One region of the Gottschalkia purinilytica genome, then DNA from elsewhere that is predicted to be linked to it. Evidence: a T-box and tRNA genes for the amino acid it is inferred to sense, from the RefSeq annotation. Region 1 holds a T-box; the other holds one or more tRNA genes.
What was found. The T-box of region 1 lies ahead of thrS (threonine--tRNA ligase). A T-box ahead of a tRNA ligase gene usually reads a tRNA of that ligase, here a tRNA-Thr.
Positions count from the first base shown of each region.

Region 2: it encodes a tRNA-Thr, which carries the amino acid that the T-box ahead of thrS (threonine--tRNA ligase) is inferred to sense. The anticodon was not compared.

Region 1 is NZ_LGSS01000011.1:110,874-120,933, forward strand. It holds gene CLPU_RS11665 (ZIP family metal transporter) at 1-660, opposite strand, end outside; gene CLPU_RS11670 (S1C family serine protease) at 946-2,079, shown strand; gene CLPU_RS11675 (DUF1893 domain-containing protein) at 2,154-2,585, shown strand; gene CLPU_RS11680 (ECF transporter S component) at 2,741-3,265, shown strand; gene CLPU_RS11685 (YetF domain-containing protein) at 3,560-4,288, shown strand; T-box leader at 4,360-4,587, shown strand; gene thrS (threonine--tRNA ligase) at 4,657-6,567, shown strand; gene sfsA (DNA/RNA nuclease SfsA) at 6,805-7,554, shown strand; gene CLPU_RS11700 (16S rRNA (uracil(1498)-N(3))-methyltransferase) at 7,715-8,422, shown strand; gene CLPU_RS11705 (2-hydroxyacyl-CoA dehydratase) at 8,547-10,060, shown strand, end outside.
Region 2 is NZ_LGSS01000010.1:66,466-71,079, forward strand. It holds gene thyX (FAD-dependent thymidylate synthase) at 1-365, shown strand, start outside; gene rlmB (23S rRNA (guanosine(2251)-2'-O)-methyltransferase RlmB) at 413-1,156, shown strand; gene CLPU_RS10660 (NYN domain-containing protein) at 1,161-1,682, shown strand; gene sigH (RNA polymerase sporulation sigma factor SigH) at 1,770-2,417, shown strand; tRNA gene CLPU_RS10670 (tRNA-Thr) at 2,501-2,576, shown strand; gene tuf (elongation factor Tu) at 2,701-3,894, shown strand; gene rpmG (50S ribosomal protein L33) at 4,215-4,364, shown strand; gene secE (preprotein translocase subunit SecE) at 4,400-4,612, shown strand.

The DNA.
Region 1 (10,060 bases):
CATGGCACCAGCGGCAAATGATAACGCGAAAGGTAATATAGGTCTTGCAATTTGAACTAGAACTACTCCAATGATCCCACCAATAGGTTCTACTAATCCAGTGGCAAGAGCTATTAAAAAAGCTTGTTTTGTAGAAAATTTTTCTCTTAATAATGCTAATGCTACTGCCAATCCCTCAGGCATATTTTGTAGACCTATACCTATAGCTAAAGTAATACCATTTGCGATATTTCCATCTCCAAATCCTACCCCTACAGCTAAACCTTCAGGGAAATTATGTATAGTTATAGCTATTATAAACAACCATAACTTAGCTAATGATTCGGTATTTTCCCTTTCAGGACTATTCAAAAAGTGTGTATGAGGAGAGTATTTATCAGTAAAGTCTAAAAATAAACCTCCTACTAATATTCCTAAAGCAGCAAAACCTGCTCCTTTAAATCCCCCTCCTCCGTACTCAATTGAAGGGATTACTAATGAAAATGAAGTAGCAGCTAGCATTACTCCAGCAGCAAAACCTAACAATACATCTAACATTTTACTAGATATATTTCTAGTGAAAAATATAGGTAATGCTCCTAATCCTGTAAATAGTCCAGCTATTACACTGGCCAAAATTCCTATAAAAATTATGTTATCAGAGCTGATAATATTAGTCATGTCTCACCTCTCAAAAGTTAATTAAGTTGAAATTACATTCTATCAGAAAAAGTAGAAATGATAAATACTACTATATATATGTATATCTCATTTATATGTTATTAAACATTTAAATAAACATATTTTCAAACATTAAAAACTTTATTATTTTTTATAGTCTATATTCATACCTTAATTAATATAAGTAAATAAAATATGTCTAATATTTTATACAACTATTGTATAAAAGATACATAAAATGTTTATAATCTAGCAAATGTAATGTATGAAAGAGGGAGGAAGACTATGAAAGGTAATAGTAATAGTATGCCTATTAAAAATATATATCAAAAATATCTGGAAAAATATAGAACTAGCAAAGAGTTCAGAATTATAATAATTACATGTGCATCTGTATTCATATTTGGCTTTTTACTTGGATATATCTTTACAGAGGCAGAAAAAACAGAAATGATTGAAGCTATACAAAAAGAGCAAGAAAATATAGGACAAACAAAGAATATACCTAATATTGCAGATGAAGTAATTCCATCAATAGTTTTGGTGAGAAATAGAGTTAAAATTAAAGATGGAGAAAATGTAGAGATGAAAGACAAAGGGATAGGATCTGGAATTATATATAAAGATGATGGATACATAATAACTAATCAGCATGTTGTAAATAAAGCTTCAGAAGTAATAGTTACTCTTAGTGATGGTTCAGAATATAAGGGTGAGATTGTAGGTGAAGATAAAAGAAGTGATTTAGCTGTAATTAAAATTCCAGGGAGTGCTTTTAGAGATGTTAAGATAGGAGACTCCGATAGATTAAAAGTTGGAGAGCGTGTAATAGCTATAGGAAATCCTGTAGGAGAAGTATTTAATAGTACTGTCACAGATGGAATAATAAGTGGACTTAATAGAACTATTATGATGAATAATAGAAGAATGACTCTCATACAAACTAGCGCCGCTATAAATCCAGGTAATAGTGGTGGAGCTTTAGTAAATGAAAAAGGAGAGGTCATAGGAATAAATAGTGCAAAACTTACAGGTGAAGAGATAGAAGGGATGGGATTTGCAATACCTATAAATGATGCATTACCAATTATAGATGAATTAATAGAATACGGATATATAAAAAGACCTTGGTTGGGTCTTGGACTAGGAGAGACAACGGATGAATTAGTTGAGAGATACAAGATACCGAAAGGAATATACATAGGAAAGATAGATGAGATTGGTCCTGGAAGTAAAAGTGGTCTTATAGAAGGTGATATTATATTAGAAATAGATAATAAAAGAGTGGAAAGTTTAAGTGTAATGTCTTCAGTTATTGACAAATACAATCCAGGTGATGAAATAAAAATAAAGGTTTTTAGAAGAGGAAATTATAAATATATAAACTTAGTATTAGAAGAAGCTCCACCTAATAGATAAAAAATAAGAAAATTGAAAAAAACTAAAAATTTTGATACTCTATATTAGAATTCCAAAATTGAGGAGTTGGTATCTTGAAAGATATAGAGTTAGCTAAAGATACTCTTGAAAAAGAAAATTTATCTCTTGTAATTGTAAAAGATGGTAAAATACTATTTAGAAGTGCTGATAAAGGGATAAAGCCAATATATAATGCAGTACTACAATCTGAAAAAAACTTTAAAGGTTCAAGTATTGCAGATAAAGTTACTGGAAAGGCTGCTGCACTATTATGTAAATGTTTAGATATAAAAAGATTATTTACAGAGATTATATCTGAAGGGGCAATAAATGTATTAGAAAACAGTCATATTATCTTCACTTATGATAAAGCTATTCCATATATCAAAAATAGGGATATGACAGATGTTTGTCCTATAGAAAAAATAGCACAATATATAGATGAACCTGAAGTATTAATTAGCAAAATATCAGAATTTCTTGAAAATATAAGAAAAAGTAGCTAGAAAGAAAATAAACCATGAGAACTTTGATATAAAAAGCTTTCATGGTTAATCTTTTTTAGAAAAAATTATAATTGTATATTATTTATATGATAGACAAGCTATAGAACTAAATCTTATAATCTAAAATTAAATATTTAATAAAAAGGTGGAATAATATGAATAATAAATTTACTACAAAAGACTTAGTATTAACAGGAATATTATTAGGATTAGGACTGATTATTCCTATGGTATTTCATTTGTTCGGAGGTACAGGACCAATATTTTTACCTATGCATATATCAGTACTAATAGGAGGTTTTTTACTACCACCATATTTTGCATTAGTTTTAGGAATAGCAACTCCACTATTAAGTAGTGTAGTTACAGGTATGCCACCTATATTTCCAATAGGTATAATAATGATGGCTGAGTTAGGTTCCTATGGATTAATAACCTCACTTATTTCAAAAAAGTTTGAAACTTTAGTTATACCTTCACTAGTAACAGCACAAGTAGTAGGTAGAATAGTTGCAGGAATTACAGTATTTATTTTATCTACATTTTTTGGAGTTAAAATGAATCCTATAATATTTGTAAAGGGATCAATAATTACTGGAATACCAGGAATATTAATACAACTAATATTAATACCAACACTAATATATACTATTAAAATAACTAAGAAAGTAAAAGCATAGGTTATTTAAGCTTACTTTAAAATAAGACTATTAAAATAGGTATATTACATAGCAGGTATTTAATAAGTTCTTTGAAGTATAAGGTTATGGTAATATTACAGTTATATCTTTTCCTTTTTACTTAATACCCATAGTAATATAAATCCTGCTACTATGAAAACTACAGAAAGGATAATCTCATATATTAAAGACATATAAATCACCTCTTTTTTTAATTAATTAATATATTAAGTATAGTATCTGCAAAATATAACAAAATATATATAAGAAAAGATATATAGAGGTGAATTATTAATGAAAGATTTTATTGAAATAGTTATACAAACTTTTTTAGCTTTTTTTGCAATACTATATATAACTAGGCTATTAGGGAGACAGCAAATTTCTCAATTTACATTTTATGAGTATATCAATGGTATAACATTTGGTTCTATAGCAGCTACACTTGCTACAGACTTAGATAATAGAACATGGCAACATTTTGTTGGACTCTTATTATTTGGAGCTCTGACATATTCAGTTTCTAAAGCTACTCTTAAAAGTAGAACCCTAGAAAAAGTTTTGGATGGAGAACCTATTTTAGTAATTCAAGATGGACAGATACTGGAGAAAAATTTGAGCAGAACAAGATATAACATGGATGATCTTCGGCTTTTATTAAGACAATCAAACTGCTTTTCCCCTGAAGATGTAGAGGTAGGAATATTAGAGGTAAATGGACTATTAAGTATAATTAAAAAGGCAGAAAAGAGAAATGTTACTTTAGGAGATTTAAACTTAGACCTTAAACCTGAAACTTTACCTACTGAAATAGTTTTAGATGGACAAATAATATATGAAAATCTTAAGAAAAGAAAGCTAACAGGTGAGCAATTAATGAGAGAATTGAAAAAGCATAACATAAGTAGAATAGATGAAGTTATGTATGCTACAGTAGATAGCAATGGTAAATTTTATATAGATAAGTTTAAAGATAATATAAGACCAGGAAGCGACTTAAGTGAAGATAATAAAGGTATTTAGAAATAAAAATATAACATGAAAACATATCTTGACATAAATTAAAAATATATCTATAATTTAAGTTAAAATATATTAAAGCTATGAGAGGACGAGTAAATTAGAAGTAGTCTAAAGAGAGGGGATGTCGTGGCTGTAAGCACCCTAGATTTACCTAATTGAAAACTACCCTTGAGTTGTATCTGAAATCCTATATGGAGTAAAGATGTCCGTTGATTACGTTATAATCATTAGAGTGAAGTTTAATTAAAAAACTTTTAATTAGGGTGGAACCGTGTGAGCAATCAACTCTCGCCCCTAGAAAAAATTCTAGGTGTGAGAGTTTTTTTATTGTATAAAGTCTAAAATTAAATAAGGAGGATGAAGTTCATATGTCTAAGATAAGCATTAAATTACCTGACGGATCAGTAAGAGAGTATGATAAAGGAACAAAAGTTATAGATATAGCAAAAGATATAAGTGAAGGATTAGCAAGAGTTGTTGTAGGAGCTAAAGTTAATGGAGAATTATCAGAACTGAACAAAGAAATAACAGAGGATTCTAATTTAGAATTACTAAAATTTGATGATGAAGATGGGAAAGAAATATTCAGACATACAAGTGCTCATATGCTTGCACAAGCAGTAAAAAGACATTTCCCAGATGCTAAGCTTGCTATAGGACCTTCGATAAAAGATGGGTTTTACTATGATATAGATACAGAACACAGATTTACTCCAGAAGATTTAGAACTACTAGAAAAAGAAATGAAAAAGATAGCTAAAGAAGACTTGAAAATAGAAAGATTTGCACTATCTAGAGAAGAAGCTTTAAAATCTTTAAAAGAGCAGAAAGAAGAATACAAAGTAGAATTAGTAGAAGATTTACCTGAAGGATCAGAAATATCTTTCTATAAGCAAGGAGAGTTTACAGATCTTTGTAGAGGACCACACTTACCAAGTACTAAAAAAGTAAAAGCTGTTAAATTAACAAGTATCGCAGGAGCATATTGGAGAGGTGACGAAAAAAGACCAATGCTTCAAAGAATATATGGTACTTCTTTTGAAAAGCAAAAAGATTTAGATGCATATCTTGAAATGCTAGAAGAAGCTAAGAAAAGAGATCATAGAAAGCTAGGTAAAGAATTAGGCTTATTTACTATGCATAACGAAGGGCCAGGATTTCCATTTTTCCATCCAAAAGGAATGGTTCTTTGGAATACAATACAACAATTCTGGAGAGAAGAACATTTAAAAAGAGGATATGGAGAAATAAAAACTCCTATAATGTTAAATCAACAATTGTGGCATCAATCAGGGCACTGGGAACACTATAAAGAAAATATGTATACTACAAAAATAGATGAACTAGATTATGCTGTGAAGCCTATGAACTGTCCTGGAGCTATGCTTATATACAAGTCAGAAATGTACAGTTATAGAGATTTACCACTTAGATGGGCTGAGCTTGGTCAGGTGCATAGACATGAATTAGCTGGCGCATTACATGGTCTTATGAGAGTAAGAACTTTTACTCAAGATGATGCACATATATTTATGCTACCAGAACAAGTTAAAGAAGAATTGATAAAAGTAATAGATTTAGCTGACCACGTATATAAAGTATTTGGATTCAAATACCATGTGGAACTTTCTACAAGGCCAGAAAGCTACATGGGAACATTAGAACAATGGGATAAAGCAACAAATAACTTAAGGGAAGCATTAGAAGAAAAAGGATTAAATTATATTATAAATGAGGGAGATGGAGCATTTTACGGACCTAAGATAGATTTCCATCTAGAAGATAGTTTAGGACGTACATGGCAATGTGCTACTATCCAATTAGACTTCCAAATGCCTGAAAGATTTGATTTAACATATACTGGTCAAGATAGTGAAAAACATAGACCAGTTATGATTCACAGAACTATTTTAGGAAGTATGGAAAGATTTATAGGTATTCTTATAGAACACTTTGCAGGTAAATTCCCAGTTTGGTTATCACCTGTTCAAGTTAGTGTATTACCAATATCAGATAAATATAATGATTATGCATATGAAGTTAAAAAGAAATTAGAAAATCAAGGTGTAAGAGTAGAAATAGATTCAAGATCAGAAAAAATAGGATATAAAATAAGAGAAGCTCAAATGGCTAAAACTCCATATATGCTAATAGTTGGAGAAAAAGAAGTTGAAAATGGAGAAGTATCTGTAAGGGATAGAGAAGAAGGAGATATTGGCTCTATAAAAGTTGAAGACTTCGTTTCAAGAATTGTAAAAGAGATAGAAGAAAAGAAATAAAATATTAAATAAAAAATGCCAAAACTATTCTAAGTTAAAAAGATGGTTTTGGCATTAATTTTGGGTATATTTAAACTTATAGTAAGTGAAAATAAGAAATTATTTTTTATTATTAATTTAAGATACTTGAAATTATATTTAATAAGCATTAAAAGTGGGAATAACTACTATAATGATTGAATCTTTATATAGCATAATAAAAGAATAGATAAATCTAACTTGAAGAAGGAGCTTAAAATGTCAAAAAATATTTCAGTTAAATTTAATGTTCAATTACAAGAGTCAAAATTTATAGAAAGAACAAATAGATTTATATTAAAATGTGAGATTAATTCTAAATCTTTAGATAATGGGATGGATCACAATATAGTTGAAGCTCACTTAGGAGATACAGGAAGGCTAAAAGAAATACTTATACCTGGATGTAAAGTATGGTTAAAACCAGCAGATAATCCTAATAGAAAAACAAAATGGACAGCAGTATTATGTAAAACTTCAGATAACGGATCTTTAATATCTCTTGTATCTACTCTACCAACTAAACTTATTAACAAAGCACTTAGAGAAAATGCATTAGAAGAATTCGAAGGTTGGAAATTTTTGAAGAGTGAATATAAAATGGGAAACTCTAGATTTGATTTTTTATTAGAAAACAATCAAGGAAAAAAGATGCTACTTGAAGTTAAAAGTGTTACTCATATTGTAAAAGATGGTTTAGGTTTATTTCCAGATGCAGTTACAGCTAGAGGAGCTAGACATGTTAGAGAATTAAGAGAGATTGCAAAAGAAAATGAAGATATAGAGACAGCTATTTTGTTCGTAGCTCAAAGGGAAGATGTAGAAGTCATAAAAGCTAATCGTGATATAGATCCTAACTTTGCAGATGAAATTGAAAAAGCAAAGAAAGATGGAGTAAAGATATTTGGACGTAAATGTCATATTGATTTAGAAAAGATAGTTTTGGGAGATAGGGTTGTAGTAAAATAAAAACAAGAAAAATAGATAGTAATTTTTAAAATTATAATAAAATGTATTTTAACAATTATCTTAATAAATTATGGTATAATTATTGAATTAGTTATGAGAATAAAATTTTAAAAATGAGTTACAGTGTAAAAAGATAGGTTACCAGAAAGGAACATACTAGATGAATCTAATTATACTATTTGAAAGTGACTACATTGAAGAGAGGAAAGTTAGGCTTACAGGAAGAAGATTTGAACATATAATATCAGTGCATAGAGCCAGTATAGGTGACAGATTACGTGTAGGAATGCTAAATGGTAAAATAGGTGAAGGATATATTACACAATTGAATGATAATTTCTTAGAAATGGAAATATCTCTTACAGATAATCCTCCTTCTCCATCTAATGTACAATTAATTCTAGCAATGCCTAGACCAAAAGCTTTAAAGAGAATTATTCAAGATGTTACTACTATGGGAATAAAAAAAATATATATAATAAAAACTTGGAGAGTAGAGAAGAGTTTTTGGAGCAGTCCTGTGTTAGAAGAAGATAATTTATTTGAGCATATGATATTAGGACTAGAACAGGGTAAAGACACTATTTTGCCTGAAATCAGGATTGTAAAGCTTTTTAAACCATTTGTGGAAGATGAAATTCCTGTTATAATTAAAAATACTAGAGCTATAGTGGGACATCCTATGTCTAAGAAAGAATGTCCTAGAGATATAGAAGAGCCAGTAACACTGGCTATTGGACCAGAGGGTGGCTTCATACCTTATGAAATAGAATTACTTGAAAAGCAAGGATTTGAATCTGTAAGCTTAGGAAATAGAATACTACGTGTGGAAACGGCTATACCTTTCATATTGGGAAGATTTTCATAAAATGCTTACAAAAGGCCATAAATTCTGTATAAGAATTTGTGGTCTTTTTAAGACTATAGGAGTATATTATAACTTATAGTGATATATCTATTGTTAAATTGGGTAGTATTATGGAGGCGAAAATATGAGTAAAATATTAAATATTGGCCTTGATATAGGATCAACTACAGTAAAGATGGTTGTACTAGACAGATTAAATAATATCAAGCACAAAAAATATTTAAGACATTTTTCAGATGTAAAGAATACAGTTGCTTCTATGTTAAAAGAAGCAAGGGAAATGCTACAAGATAAGATTGTAACTATGATGGTTACAGGATCGGGTGGTTTAGATATTTCAAAGAAGCTAGGAGTTCCTTTTATACAAGAGGTTATAGCATGTACAGAAACAATTGAAAAGTTTATTCCAATGACAGATGTAGCTATAGAACTTGGAGGAGAAGACGCTAAGATAACTTATTTAGGAGAATCTATAGAACAGAGAATGAATGGAACTTGTGCTGGGGGAACAGGTGCTTTTATAGATCAAATGGCAGCTCTTTTACAAACAGATGCACAAGGATTAAACGAGCTTGCAAAAGGATATAAAACCATATATCCAATAGCTTCAAGATGTGGGGTTTTTGCAAAGACAGATGTCCAACCTTTGTTGAATGAAGGTGCATCTAAAGAAGATATATCTGTATCTGTACTTCAAGCAGTAGTGAATCAGACTATAGGAGGATTAGCTCAAGGTAAGCCTATAAGAGGAAAAATAGCTTTCTTAGGAGGACCTTTATATTTTTTATCTGAGCTTAGAAACAGATTCATAGAAACATTAGAAATAAAAGAAGAAGACATAATTATTCCTGAGGATTCACAATATTTTGTATCTATAGGAGCAGCAATTTCTTCTAAGAAAGAAGAGACAATACTATTTAATGATATATATAAAAATTTAGAACTAATGCAAAATCTAGGAAGCGAATCTCTAAAGGATATAGAACCTCTTGTTTCAAGTGAGGAAGAGTATGTACAATTTAAAGAGAGACACAGTAAAAATAAAGTAAAAAGAGTAGCTCTAGAAACTTATGAAGGAAATGCTTACTTAGGAATAGATGCAGGTTCGACAACTACTAAGGTAGCATTGGTAGATGAGAATGGGAGTCTTTTATATTCATATTATGGTAGTAACATGGGAAGTCCAATAAAATCTACAATTACAGCTCTTAAGGACTTATACAGTAAAATTAATAGCAATATTAAAATAGTTAATTCAGTTGTAACCGGATATGGAGAGCAACTCTTAAAATCTGCATTGAAGATAGATATTGGAGAGATAGAAACGGTTGCACATTACAAAGCTGCACAGTTTTTCTTGCCAGATGTAGACTTTATACTTGATATTGGTGGACAAGATATGAAAAGTCTAAAAATAAAGAATGGAGCTATAGATTCTATAATGTTAAATGAGGCATGCTCTTCAGGATGTGGTTCATTTATAGAAACTTTTGCTAATTCTTTAAATATGAATATAGAAGAATTTTCTAAAGCAGGACTTAAATCTAAAAGACCAGTAGATTTAGGTACACGTTGTACTGTATTTATGAATTCAAAGGTAAAACAAGCTCAAAAAGAAGGAGCTGATGTGAGTGATAT
Region 2 (4,614 bases), on a different contig from region 1:
ATATTTTATTTAAAAAGCATTATGAAAGATTAATAAATCAAGGATATAAAGAAGAGAAAGCACGTAAAGAAGCAGAGAAGATGAGCATAGAAGATGCAAGATACATATTTCCTAATGCTTGTGAAACTAAAATAATAGTTACAATGAATGCTAGAGCTTTATTTAATTTCTTTGAACATAGATGCTGTGAAAGGGCTCAATGGGAAATAAGATCACTTGCAACTGAGATGCTTAGACAAGTAAGACATGTTGCTCCTACTTTATTCCAATATGCCGGACCACCATGTGTACAAGGTCCTTGTACAGAGGGGAAAATGACTTGTGGAAAAATAAAGGAAGTAAGGGAAAAATTTAAATCACTTTAGCTTAAGTCACATATATGTGAGATGTAAGCAAAAATAGAGGTGAAATCATGGAAAATTTAGAAAACTATATAGAAGGTCGTAATCCTGTTATAGAAGCATTAAAGTCTGAAAGAAGCATAGAAAAAATATTAATATCTAAAAGTGCTAATAAGGGATCTATTAATAAGATAATAGGAATGGCAAAAGATAAAAGAATAGTTATTCAGTATGTTGAGAAGTCAAAATTAGATTCTTTATCAGATACAAACTCTCATCAAGGTGTTATAGCAATAGTATCTCCTTATTCATATAAAACTGTAGATGATATTTTAGAGTTTGCTGAGAGTAAGAATGAAGATCCATTTATTATAATTCTTGATGAAATAGAAGACCCACATAACTTAGGTGCCATAATTCGTACAGCAGAATGTGCTGGAGCACATGGAGTTATAATACCAAAAAGAAGATCAGCAGGAATTACACCTACTGTAATAAAAACATCAGCAGGAGCAGTTGAGTATATACCAGTAGCAAAAGTATCAAATATTAGCTCTGTTATAGAAGAGTTAAAAATTAAAGGCATATGGATATATGGGGCTCATATGGAAGGTGAATACTATTACGAAAAAGACTTGAAAGGCCCTATCGGGCTAGTTATAGGTAGTGAAGGAAAAGGAATAGGAAGACTGGTAAAAGAAAAGTGTGATTTTCTAATAAAAATACCTATGGCTGGAAAAGTATCATCTTTAAATGCTTCTGTCGCTACATCTATAGTGGCATATGAGGTTGTAAGACAGAGGAGACTAGATTAATGATATGAAGGGTATGCATAAAGAATATCTGTTTGTAGATGGATATAATATAATAAACGCTTGGGAAGACTTAAGAGAGTTAAGTAATATAAGCTTAGAGTCAGCTAGAAATGAGCTTGTTGAAATTATGGCAGAGTATCAAAGTTATACTGGTATTAAAGTAACTATAGTGTTTGATGCACACTTGGTAAAAGGAAGTAGTGAAAAAAAAGAAAAAATAAAGGGTGTAGAAATTATATACACAAAGGAAAAAGAAACTGCTGATCACTATATAGAAAAAATACTAGACTCTATCGGTAGAACTAAAAAAGTACGGGTTGCTACATCTGATTGGGTAGAACAACAGATAGTAATGGGTAGAGGTGGAACGAGAGTATCAGCAAGAGAATTAAAATTAGAAATAGGCCAGCATAAGGAAGCTATAAGAAGAAAAAATATCAAGCTAAATGAATCTAATGATCTAATTATAGGAAGGCTAGATAAAGAGACTTTAGAGAAGCTTGAAAAATGGGGAAAGAATAGCTAAATTACTTGACTGATAGAAGTTCATTAATATATAATATGAATTATAAGTTCAAGGGGGACTTTAACTAATTACTGGAGGGGATGTTTTGTGGCCTTAAGCGTACAAAAGGAAACATTAATAGAAACTTATGAAGAATTAAAAGATGAAGTAATTGTTGAAGATGCTAAAAATGGTAATTCTATGGCCTTAGAGTATCTTATCAAGAAGTATAAGAACTTTGTAAGGGCCAAGGCGAGATCTTATTTTTTAATTGGGGCAGATAAAGAAGATATAATTCAAGAAGGGATGATAGGATTATATAAAGCTATCCGCGACTATAATCAAGACAAGCTTACTTCTTTTAGAGCGTTTGCAGAACTTTGCATAACACGACAAATCATAACAGCTATAAAAACAGCTACACGACAGAAACATATACCGCTTAATTCATATGTTTCACTGAATAAACCTATATATGATGAGGAATCAGATAGAACTCTACTTGATGTCTTAACTGGAGTTAAGATTACTGACCCAGAAGAATTAATAATAAGTAGAGAAGAACTAAGAAATATTGAAAGTAAAATTGGGGAAATATTAAGTGACTTAGAATGGGAAGTATTGATTTCATACCTACAAGGTAAATCATATCAAGAGATAGCAGTAGACTTAAAAAGACATGTGAAATCTATTGATAATGCGCTTCAAAGAGTTAAACGAAAACTAGAGAGATACTTGGAAGTAAGAGATTTATAAAAATGTATATAAAGTAAAATTACAGTAACTTTTTGCAGTTGACATTAAACTATGCAAGTAGTAAAATATCTAGGTGGCGAAATGCCCACGTAGCTCAGTAGGTGGAGCACTTGCATGGTAAGCAAGAGGTCACCGGTTCAAGTCCGGTCGTGGGCTCCATATTAAATACATAAATGGAACGCCTAAACTTAAATACTTTGAATTTTGATAAAAATGACTGTTGAGATAGTCATTATTATGTTTTATAAATTGTAAGAGCCTATAAGTGTAAGGAGGAGTAAAAATGGGAAAAGCAAAATTTGAAAGAAATAAGCCACACGTAAACATAGGAACAATAGGACACGTTGACCACGGTAAAACAACATTAACAGCAGCAATCACAATCGTATTAAACAAAAGATTTGGAACAGGAGAAGGAGTAGCATACGATAATATAGATAAAGCTCCAGAAGAAAGAGAAAGAGGAATAACAATATCAACATCACACGTTGAATATGAAACAGATGCTAGACACTATGCACACGTAGACTGTCCAGGCCATGCTGACTACGTAAAGAACATGATTACAGGAGCAGCACAAATGGACGGAGCTATCTTAGTATGTTCAGCAGCAGATGGTCCAATGCCACAAACAAGAGAGCATATATTACTATCAAAACAAGTAGGAGTACCTAAAATAGTAGTATTCTTAAACAAAGCAGACATGGTAAACGACGAAGAACTAATCGAACTAGTAGAAATGGAAGTAAGAGAATTATTAAGCGAATATGAATTCGATGGAGATAACACACCAATCGTAGTAGGATCAGCATTAAAAGCAGTAGAAGATCCAGACGGAGAATGGGGAGACAAAATCGTAGAATTAATGAAAGTAGTAGACGAAACAATCCCAACACCAGAAAGAGATACAGACAAAACATTCTTAATGCCAGTAGAAGACGTATTCTCAATTACAGGTAGAGGAACAGTTGCAACAGGAAGAGTAGAAAGAGGAGTATTAAAAGTACAAGATAACTTAGAAATCATAGGATTAACAGAAGAATCAAGAACAGTAGTATGTACAGGAATTGAAATGTTCAGAAAGTTATTAGACGAAGCGCAAGCAGGAGATAACATAGGAGCATTATTAAGAGGTGTGCAAAGAGACGAGATCGAAAGAGGTCAAGTATTAGCAAAACCAGGAACAATAACACCACATACAAAATTTAAGTCAGAAGTATACGTATTAGGAAAAGAAGAAGGTGGAAGACATACACCATTCTTTGATGGATACAGACCACAATTCTACTTCAGAACAACAGACGTAACAGGATCAATCAAATTAAATGAAGGCGTAGAAATGGTAATGCCAGGAGATAACGCAACATTCACAATAGAATTAATAACACCAATTGCGATGGAAGAAGGATTAAGATTCGCTATTCGTGAAGGTGGTAGAACAGTAGGAGCTGGAGTAGTTACTGAGATCTTAGGATAATTTTATGATTTATCTATATAGATGAATAGACTAGGTCTTTTGACCTAGTCTTTTTAAAAGCATTATTTGATTAAAAGTCAAGGATTATGTTAAAACTATACTATTAGTATAGGTAAAAAAGCTACTTTTTAACTTAAATTTGGTAGTGATGAAATAGGTCTTATGGAGTATTGATTGCATGCCTATATATGTAGTTTTTTATTGACATATAAAATGATTTATGATAATTTATATAAAGTGGTATAGTCATCTTTGGGTTAATCTGCCCTGATGCAGTTACTTATATATAGAAGTGGTCTAATATGTAGGAGGTGTTCACAGTGAGAAATAAAGTTACATTAGCATGTACAGAGTGTAAGCAAAGAAACTACGACACTATGAAAAATAAAAAAAATGATCCAGATAGAATAGAAATGAAAAAATACTGTAAATTCTGTCGTACTCATACACTCCATAAAGAAACTAAGTAATATATTAAATTCGTGTAAAAGGGATGTGAAGTGGGATGTCGGCTCAAACTAACACAGAAAAAGGAATGAACAAGAGAGCTGGATTTTTTAAGGGAGTAAAAGCAGAATTAAAAAAAGTAACTTGGCCAACGAAAAAAGAACTAATTAATGATACAATAATTGTATTAGTAATGTGTACAATAGTATCTTTAATAGTGTGGCTCATAGATACAGGATTACATCGTTTATTGTCATTGATATTAAGATAATA